Regions from separate parts of the Yaniella soli genome, predicted to be linked through region 3. Evidence: predicted binding sites of a transcription regulator. Region 3 holds the regulator's gene; each other region holds the start of a gene.

The links. The regulator HrcA, encoded in region 3, represses chaperone genes, less so after heat shock. The targets are predictions, from matches to a motif close to TTNGCACTCGNNNNNNNCGAGTGCNAA.
Region 1: the regulator HrcA is predicted to act here: its motif matches at 2,074-2,100, upstream of groL (chaperonin GroEL).
Region 2: the regulator HrcA is predicted to act here: its motif matches at 1,562-1,588, upstream of groES (co-chaperone GroES).

What each region holds. Positions count from the first base shown of each region.
Region 1 covers NZ_BAAGSP010000027.1:16,204-19,484, forward strand. The annotation lists gene ACYVJT_RS12440 (SDR family oxidoreductase) at 1-150, opposite strand, end outside; gene groL (chaperonin GroEL) at 299-1,939, opposite strand; gene ACYVJT_RS12450 (LytR C-terminal domain-containing protein) at 2,150-2,824, opposite strand; gene ACYVJT_RS12455 (DUF3263 domain-containing protein) at 2,824-3,060, opposite strand; gene ACYVJT_RS12460 (uracil-DNA glycosylase) at 3,136-3,281, shown strand, end outside.
Region 2 covers NZ_BAAGSP010000016.1:8,702-11,982, reverse strand. The annotation lists partial or broken gene ACYVJT_RS09470 (MFS transporter) at 1-990, opposite strand, end outside; gene ACYVJT_RS09465 (MarR family winged helix-turn-helix transcriptional regulator) at 992-1,384, opposite strand; gene groES (co-chaperone GroES) at 1,729-2,025, shown strand; gene groL (chaperonin GroEL) at 2,074-3,281, shown strand, end outside.
Region 3 covers NZ_BAAGSP010000020.1:43,528-46,808, reverse strand. The annotation lists gene ACYVJT_RS10930 (16S rRNA (uracil(1498)-N(3))-methyltransferase) at 1-81, opposite strand, end outside; gene dnaJ (molecular chaperone DnaJ) at 78-1,217, opposite strand; gene hrcA (heat-inducible transcriptional repressor HrcA) at 1,300-2,313, opposite strand; gene ACYVJT_RS10915 (DUF3097 domain-containing protein) at 2,470-3,281, shown strand, end outside.

The DNA of each region.
Region 1 (3,281 bases), on a different contig from region 3:
TCCAATACCGGAACCGGCACCGGTCACCAATACAGTTTGTGCACGTAAGGACATTTGTCGTTCGGCACGTTTGCGATACCAGACGCCGGCTGCACCAAGGGCTGCGGCGGTGACCGTGATATTTCGAGCGGCGCGAAGAAATGTGCTCACGTGGGTTTCCTTTCCTTCGGGGCTATTCTATCCCGGTGATCATGCCCCTGGACAACACACGCAGCGTTTAACGGTTTTGCCCCGGTCACGTATGACCGGGGCAAAACCAAGATACTGTGATCTTTGAAAGCAGCTTAGGCAAGCAGTGTTACATCATGCCACCCATGCCACCCATTGGGTCCATTCCGCCGCCAGCGGCAGCTGCAGGATCCACTGGTTCTGGCTTGTCTGCGATGACTGCTTCGGTGGTCAAGAACAAACCGGCAATCGATGCAGCGTTTTCCAGTGCGGAACGAGTAACCTTGACGGGGTCGTTGATACCGGCTTCCAGCAGGTTCACGTATTCGCCGGTTGCAGCGTTGAGACCTTCTTCTGCAGGAAGTTTCTTGACGCGGTCAACAACGACGCCTGGTTCGAGGCCAGCGTTCTGTGCGATCTGTTTCAGCGGAGCTTCAACACCGATCTTGACGATCTTGGCACCTGTGGCTTCGTCACCTTCTAGCTTGAGGTTGTCGAAAGCCTCCTGGGCGGCCGCGATCAGTGCGACACCACCACCGGCAACAATGCCTTCTTCAACGGCCGCCTTGGCGTTGCGGACAGCGTCTTCGATGCGAGCTTTACGTTCTTTCAGCTCAACTTCGGTTGCTGCACCGGAACGAATGACCGCAACACCGCCGGCCAGTTTGGCCAAGCGTTCTTGCAGTTTCTCACGGTCGTAGTCTGAATCGGTGGTTTCGATTTCAGAACGAATCTGGGTCACACGACCTGCGATCTGCTCGGAGTCGCCTGCACCTTCAACGATGGTGGTTTCATCCTTGGTTACGACAACCTTGCGTGCGGTACCCAGCATGTCCAGGGTGGCGTTTTCCAGGTTGAGGCCGACCTCTTCCGAGATGACCTGCCCACCGGTCAGGATGGCAATGTCGTTGAGCATAGCTTTACGACGGTCGCCGAAGCCTGGGGCTTTGACAGCCACCGACTTGAAGGTGCCACGGATCTTGTTGACAACCAACGTTGCCAGGGCTTCGCCTTCAAGATCTTCAGCGATGATCAGCAATGGTTTGCTGGACTGCATGACCTTTTCCAGGATGCCCACCATGTCACGTGGGTTGGAGATCTTGGAGTTGGCGATCAGGATGTATGGATCTTCGAGGACAGCTTCCTGGCGTTCGCCGTCGGTGGCGAAGTAGCCGGAGATATAGCCCTTGTCGAAGCGCATACCTTCGGTCAGTTCCAGATCCAGGCCGAAGGTGTTGGACTCCTCAACGGAGACGACGCCTTCTTTACCGACCTTGTCCAGAGCTTCAGCGATCAAACGACCGATTTCGCTATCGCCGGCTGAAATGGCGGCGGTGTTTGCAATCTGTTCTTTGGTCTCGACTTCACGAGCCTGTGACTGCAGTGCATCGGTGACTGCAGTGACGGCCTTGTCGATACCACGACGAATTGCGATTGGGTCTGCACCAGCGGCAACGTTGCGCAGGCCTTCAGACACGAGCGCCTGAGCCAACACGGTTGCGGTGGTGGTACCGTCACCGGCTACGTCGTCAGTGCGCTTGGCAACTTCTTTGACGAGCTCGGCACCGATTTTTTCGTATGCATCCTCTAGATCGATTTCACGAGCGATCGACACACCATCGTTAGTGATGGTCGGAGCGCCCCACTGTTTCTCGAGTACCACATTGCGCCCGCGTGGGCCCAAGGTAACTTTGACTGCCTCGGCCAGGGTGTTCAAACCCGTTTCGAGGCCGCGGCGTGCTTCTTCGTCATATGCAATGGTCTTCGCCATATACTGCACGGTCCTTTCGGGACGAGTAGATTCCACACCTGCACCAAAGTGCCCGCGACGGCAAACCAGTGCACCTAACCGGGTGGCGGTACAAAGATTTCATCTTATGGTGAGGTAAGCTCTCCGAACCGACTTTGGCAGTCGCGTCCAGAGAGTGCTAACACTAGTTTTAGCACTCGGGGCACTTGAGTGCAAGTGGCTAAAGAATTGTTAGTTCTCTGTTAAGACAACGAGCACCCCGTCGACTGACGGCTCATATACTGCTGTAGCACCAAGTTCTTCAGCGACAGCAATGGCCGTTGCCTCGTTCGTAGAGAAATACACGGTGGTTGTGGACGGTATCGAACCGGTCCAGTTGTCCGCCACGGGCACATTAAATCCGGCGCCGCCCAATTCTTGGGCCACCGAAGACGCATACCCTTGAATTGTCGACGCGTTGTAGACACCGATTGGCTCCTCGTAATCAACCTCGTCAGCAGTCTCGGGCTCCTCAGCTTCCTCGACATCGGGCTGGGCCGTCTCTTCCGCCTCGTCAGGCTGATCCAGGTCAACGGTTTCGGGCGCCTCAGTTGGCTCTGGTTCTTCGATGGCCTCAAGCTCATTGGTGTCGTCGACGTCCTGTGGCTCATCTTCAACCTGCTCGCTAGCAGTTTCCTCCGAGGCCGAACCCGCTTGATTCAGCGGGTCGCTCGGTTGCAACCAGAGGAAAGAGCCGACCCCGATGGCCAGGGCGACACCACCGGCAATGATGATGGCGTTGAGCTGCCCGGCCCCTTTGGGCGCGGCGAATTCTTTACGATGAGCTCCCTGTTGCGTTGAATACGGTTCAACGTCGTCAAAGCGATCCCGTGGGTACTGCTGCTCTTCAGTGGAGTTGTGGCTCACTATGCAACACCTTCTGTCCGCTGCACGGTGGAACGTGAGTTGAGTAAACGATCAATCAGCATGGGGTTATAAGCATAGGCGCGCTCGGTAGTGATCAGACGAGCAAGTTTCTGATAATACCGCGTTGGTGTTAGACCAAAAGTATCGGAAATATCCCGATCTTTTGCTCCAGCATAGTGCCAGGAGCGTTTCTCGAACTCCAGCATGTGCTGTTCAGTTGCAGTCAGCGCTGCCATGCATCCCCTTTCAGGTCCAATCATCGACCACCAGTCTAAACTACCCCACGGGCAGCTATTGGTTAGGCTAACCCCATGACCTTTTCTGCTTGGCCTGACATTGACGCTTCCTGGTACCCCGTGCTGGCACCAGTCGAGGAGCAGCTGCACCAGCTGATGCGCCAGATACAAGCGCGCAGAGCTGACGGCGAGCGCATTGAGCCCCCACCCGAACAGGTATT
Region 2 (3,281 bases), on a different contig from region 3:
ATCGGTCGCATTGAGCGCTGCTTCGGTAAACATCGTGTTGGACATGCCCTGCAAACCACCCAAGATGATGATGCCGGTCATGACCATGACCATACTGTGAGTGTTCAGCGCCAACACCGTCATCATGGCGGCCATCAGTGCCAGTGCAATAAGGATGGCCGGCACTAGACCGAAGTATCTGATCATCGGCCCCGGCAGTGCCAGCGAGCAGACGGCAAGCGCTGTACCCCAACCGAAAAAGACGAGCCCTAAGGTCAGCGAAGTGTAGTCCGCACCGGATGCGGCGGCCGCACCGGTCAGTGCGTGCGGTGCATATGCCAACATACAGATGATCGTGAAGTTATATAACAGTGAAGCCGACGACCATAACAACAGTGGACGGTGACGCAGGGCAGCGAAGCCCGCTGTGAGCGGCACGGGTTTCGGTTTTGGTAAGGGTTTGACGAACAGTGCCACCGTGGTGGCGGCTATCGCCATCATGATCGCTGTGCCGAGAAAAGGTGTCCGCCACGAGATTGTCCCGAGTGTGCCACCCACCAGTGGGCCCAGTGCCATACCCAAGCCCAGTGCAGCCTCATACAGGACGATGGCATGTGTCGAACGGCCGTGCGCGGCTCCGACAATGACGGCCAATGCCATGGTCACAAACAGTGCGTTGCCAAAACCCCAGCCTGCACGCAGGCCAATCGTGTCCTAAAGCCCGGCCAGGCTCGCGAAGAGCACGATGATCACGAGCCCGGTGACCAGTGTGGCTTTAATACCGATGCGCGTCGAAATGACCCCGGCGAAGAACATCATGCACGCTATGACGAAGAGATACGAGCTAAACAACAGCATGGATTCAAATGCTGAGGCATCTAATTCGGTGGCGATCGTCGGCAGGATGGGAGAAACCAGCCCGATGCCGACGAACGAAGCGGCGGTGGCAAAGGTAATAGCCCACACGCTGGCGGGCTGTTTGAAGAATTGTCCGGTGGCAGCACTGGACATATCAGATCAACTTCTTTCGAACGTTAGGCAATCCTGTCAGATCATTGGTTAGGGTTTCGAAAATTGCGACCGCGCGCTCCACGGTTGCATAGTCATCCGCAGCTAAAGCATCCAGTCGGGGCTGGAGTACCTCAGCCATGTGGCCACGGTACTCGGCAAGCATGTCGTGTCCGCGGTCGGTGAGATCTACCAGTTGAGCGCGTGCATCCAGCGGATCTGGCCTGCGTATCACGAGTTCATCGTCTGCCAAGCGGTTGACGGCCGATGTCATAGCGGGCTGAGAGATGGACTCAACTGATGCCATCAAGGAAATGCGTTGTGGTCCATTGCGGTCGATATAGCCCAGTACACGCATCGACAGCGGAGAAATGGGAATGCCCGACACTTGGGTCACAGCGCGGGCAAATCTGGAGGAGGAAGCAACGATTTGATTGGCTAATGGTCGTTCATCGAACGCGTGGGGATTGTTTGCGCTCGCGGTATCTGAGACGTCGTGTGGGGGGTGTTGGAGTCTCGGGAGTCATAACTAAAGTATATAAATTGTTTATGTAAATAATTAAGGCTCGAGAATTTAGCACTCTATTTGACCAAGTGCTAACGGGGTAATACAGTTGGGATTAGCACACGCACCGCGTGAGTGCTAAAGCCTTTAGGTTCCAGCCATCCGGCACCCGCGACGACGGGTGGCTTACCCGGCAAATGAAGAATATATACCTTTTACTGTAGTAGGAGAGATTCATGGCTGTCTCCATCAAGCCTCTTGAGGACCGCATCGTAGTAGAACCACTGGCCGCCGAGCAGACCACTGCTTCCGGTCTGGTCATCCCTGATACCGCTCAGGAAAAACCACAAGAAGGAAAAGTCGTAGCTGTCGGCCCGGGCCGCGTGGCAGACAACGGCGAACGCGTCGCCGTTGACGTTTCCGAAGGCGACGTCGTGCTGTTCTCCAAATACGGCGGCACCGAAGTCAAATACGCCGGTGAGGAATACCTCGTGCTGTCCGCTCGTGACGTGCTTGCCGTCATCGAAAAATAAGTCTGAGTTTTCAGAAACATTTTTCGAAACGATCACTAAGGAGCACAGTTGGCTAAACAGCTAATTTTCAACGACGAAGCCCGTCGCGCGCTACAAGCCGGTGTCGACAAGTTGGCCGATACCGTCAAGGTAACCCTTGGCCCGAAAGGCCGTAACGTCGTTCTCGATAAAGCATGGGGCGCCCCCACCATTACCAACGACGGCGTGACCATTGCTCGCGACGTCGAGCTGGAAGACCCATACGAAAACATGGGCGCACAGCTGGCAAAAGAAGTTGCCACCAAAACTCAGGATATCGCCGGTGACGGTACAACCACCGCAACCATTCTTGCCCAGGCCCTGGTCAACGAAGGTATGCGTTTGGTTGCAGCCGGTGCAGCCCCGGGCGAAGTTCGCAAGGGCGTTGAGGCTGCGGTAGAAGTACTGCAGCAGCGCCTGTTGGAAAACGCCGTTGAGGTATCTGGTGACAACGTATCCCACGTTGCTGCCATTTCCTCGGGCGAAGATGAGATCGGTGAACTGCTGGCCAAGGCATTCGACACAGTGGGCGTCAATGGCGTCATCACGGTGGAAGAATCCTCGACCACCGATACCGAACTGGAAATCACCGAAGGTATGGAATTCGACAAGGGCTACCTGTCGCCATACATGGTGACTGACGCCGAGCGTCAAGAAGCCGTATTGGACGATCCATACATTCTGCTGACCCAGTCCAAGATCTCCAATGTGCAGGACTTCTTGCCGCTGCTGGAAACCGTCTTGCAGGAAAAGAAACCACTGTTCATCATCGCTGAAGATGTTGAGGGTGAAGCCCTGTCCACCCTGGTCGTGAACAAACTGCGTGGCACGCTCAATGCTGTTGCTGTCAAAGCCCCGGGCTTCGGTGACCGCCGCAAGGCTATGTTGCAAGATATTGCGACGTTGACCGGTGCGCAGGTTGTTTCTGAAGACCTCGGTATGAAACTGGATCAGGTTGGCACCGAAGTTCTCGGTTCGGCACGTCGTGTGACGGTCACCAAGGAAGTCACAACTATCGTTGATGGTGCCGGTGAAGCCCAGGATGTTGCTGATCGCGTCTCGCAGATCAAATCCGAAATCGAATCAACCGACTCGGATTGGGATCGTGAAAAACTGCAGGAACGCCTGGCCAAACTGGCCGGTGGCGTGTCCGTTATCAAGGTTGGTGCCGCAACTGAGGTTGAGCTCAAAGAGCGCAAGGGCCGCATTGAAGATGCCGTCGCTTCTACCCGTGCAGC
Region 3 (3,281 bases):
GGACGCAGCTGCGTCCAAAGTGACCGTCATATCGGCGGTCACTCCTGTGACGTCGGGCGTATAAAACAGCGGGTTGGTCACGATTCGTCGTGGTTAAACATGTTGTCGAATCCGGTTTTCAAACGAGAGAAGAAACCCTGGGATTCGATTTCACCGTTTGCCACATCTTCGGCGCGTAGCTCGGCCAACTTGGACATCAGTTCGCGCTGTTCATCATTGAGCTTGGTGGGGGTGGAAACATTCAGTGTGATCTTCATGTCACCGCGACCGCTACTCTGTAAGCGTGAGGCACCCAGGTTCTTCAAGGTGATGACATGACCTGATTGGGTCCCTGGGTCAACAGTGAAAGATTCCTCACCGTCGAATGTGTCGACTTTGATTTTCGTCCCGAGTGCCGCTGCGGTCATCGGCACGCTCATGGTTGCGTGGAGATTGTCACCTTGGCGGGTGAATACATCGTGCTCACGGACTCGGATTTCTAAGTACAGGTCGCCGTTTGGTCCACCCGCTACACCGGCTTCACCACGGCCGGCAAGCTGAATGCGAGTTCCATCGCGTACGCCGGCGGGAATTTTGACAGTGAAGGAAACCCGTTCGCGAATACGACCCTGACCCGAACACTGTCCACATGGATCTGAGATGACGTCGCCAAATCCGCGACAGGTGGGGCATGCTTCGGTGGTCATCATCCGACCGAGAATTGAGTCGACAGGGCTTGAAATCTGTCCGGCGCCACGACAGGTAGAGCAGGTCTCGGGGTGCGTGCCGGGTTCCATCGCGGAGCCATCACAGCGGTCACACCGCACGGCGGTTTCGACCTCGATGGTTTTCTCTGCCCCAAACACTGCTTCTTCAAGATCGATATGTGTCGCTATGAGCGCATCTTGGCCTCGCCGTGCACGAGACATCGGTCCACCGGCGCCTCCGCCGCCAAAGAAGGTTTCGAAGATATCAGAGAACCCGCCGAATCCACCGCCGGCACCGCCAAAGCCTGCACGACGGCCATCTTCGTGGCCTGTGGTGTCATAATTTTGACGTTTTTCGCTATCTGACAGCACCTCGTACGCGTGGGTCACAGCTTTAAATTCTTCTGCAGCGTCGTCAGAGGGGTTGTGATCCGGATGGAGTTGCCGCGCTTTTTTGCGATAGGCCTTTTTGATCTCTTGTGCTGTGGCGTCACGTTCAACACCCAGGACCTGATAGTAATCTTGTGCCACTTGCTGGTCGTGTTCCTTTCAGTTCAAGCGCTGCGCGTCTGAAACCGTGTTTTGGTCAAAAATCTATTATCTTGGCAAACGTCTATCGGGGCAAAATCCGGGAAAGATACCGAGCTATCGCCCGGACCGCAGACATGGTCGAAGGGTAGTCCATCCGAGTTGGTCCAACGACGCCGATCTTTGCGGCATCGCCCGGTCCGTAGCCGGCGGCCACCACCGAGGTGTCCCCTAACGAGCCAAAGTTTTCATCTCCGATACGCACAGACAAGCCGTGAGCATCTTGTTCCATTTCGGTCAACAATTTCAATAACACAACCTGTTCTTCGAGTGCTTCTAAAATCGGGCCGATGGAGTGACTAAAGTCCTGCGGAGAGCGGGCCAGGTTCGCGGTGCCGGCTAACAGGATACGGTCTTGATACCCTGCTTCGGCTAAGAGTTGCAATGCATTACCTAATGACGCCGCCAGTCCCTGGTGTTCGGGCGCGATCACCGCTTCGATCTCCGTTAGCGCGTGCTGCAAGTAATACGGACTGACGTTGTCCAAGTAGGTCATGAAGACCTGAGCCAGCACATCAAGCGCCGGCTGGTCGATGGGCTCGTTCAAATAGACCACGCGCTGATCGACGCGTCCGGTGGAGAGAATCATCACGGCCAGCAGCCGTTGTTCTGATAGCAGCACAAACTCGACACGCCGGATCACCGACGAATCCAATTGCGGATACTGGATGACGGCGACTTGACGAGTTAACTGTGACAACACCTGAACGGTACCCGCCATGATGTCGTCCATGTCATCTGAGTTATCCAGCAACGTACGAACGGCGCGACGTTCGGCGACTGAAAGCGGTCGAACTTCGGAAATGCGATCGACGAAATACCGATAACCTTTATCAGTGGGGATACGCCCTGAAGACGTATGTGGTGCAGCGATGAGGCCTTCATCTTCGAGGTCAGCCATGTCGTTGCGCACTGTCGCAGACGAAACGCCCAGGCTATGACGCTCTACCAGGGCTTTTGAGCCGACAGGCTCGCGGGAGGCAACATAGTCTTCCACAATTGCTTGTAAGACCTGCATTCGACGTGGGTGGTCAGTCATGTTCCCTCCTTCAAAAAAGTTAGCACTGTCGCCAGCATAGTGCTAATCGTAACTGGAAGTTCTCAGTCGCGACAGTTTCTAGGGTGAGTTCTTCGCTGATGACTGATCGTGCTTTGATAACCTCGAATGATTAGCAAACAGAAAGGCACCACCACGATGAATTGGGACCAGTGGGGACCGGGCAATCTCTCGAACCATAAACCGGTTTCGACTCCGAAGAAGGTAGCCGCTGCACGAGGTCTGGTCATCGAAGACGCTGATACCGGCTTCACTGGAGCCGTCACGCGTATCGAAAAGTCAGGTGGGGTCCATCTCGTGGTGCTCGAGGGACGCCGGGGTGCGACACGGTCTTTTCCACTGGGTTTCGGATTTACCATTGACGGTCAGCCGATTGAATTACTTCCGCCGGCACAACGGACAAAACCTCAACAGACACGGACCGCCTCGGGCTCTCGCGCCGTCGGGGCACAACGAGCTCAAGTGGCCAAAGCTTCACGCATCTGGGTCGAAGGCGTGCACGATGCAGAGTTGGTGGAAAAGATTTGGGGCGATGATCTTCGCGTCGAGGGCATCGTAGTCGAGCCCCTCCATGGTATTGACGACCTGGCCGGTGCCATCACCTCATTCAAACCCAGCCCAAAACGCCGTCTCGCCGTGTTACTTGACCATTTAGTCAGCGGTTCCAAAGAGGACCACATTGCAACCGAGGCGATGCGTGTTTCGGGGGCACAAGACAACGTATTGATTGTTGGCCATCCCTACGTGGACATATGGCAGGCTGTGAAACCGGAACTCATCGGGATTCAAGCCTGGCCCAAAATTCCCCGTGGGGAGGACTGGAAAACCGGCATGTTGGCCCGCTTGGGTCTCCCGAATCAAACTGCCGAAGACATCGGACTAGGTTGGAAGAAGATCCTGTCGCGAGTCAACAGTTTCGTCGATCTGGAATCAACACTGCTGGGTCGAGT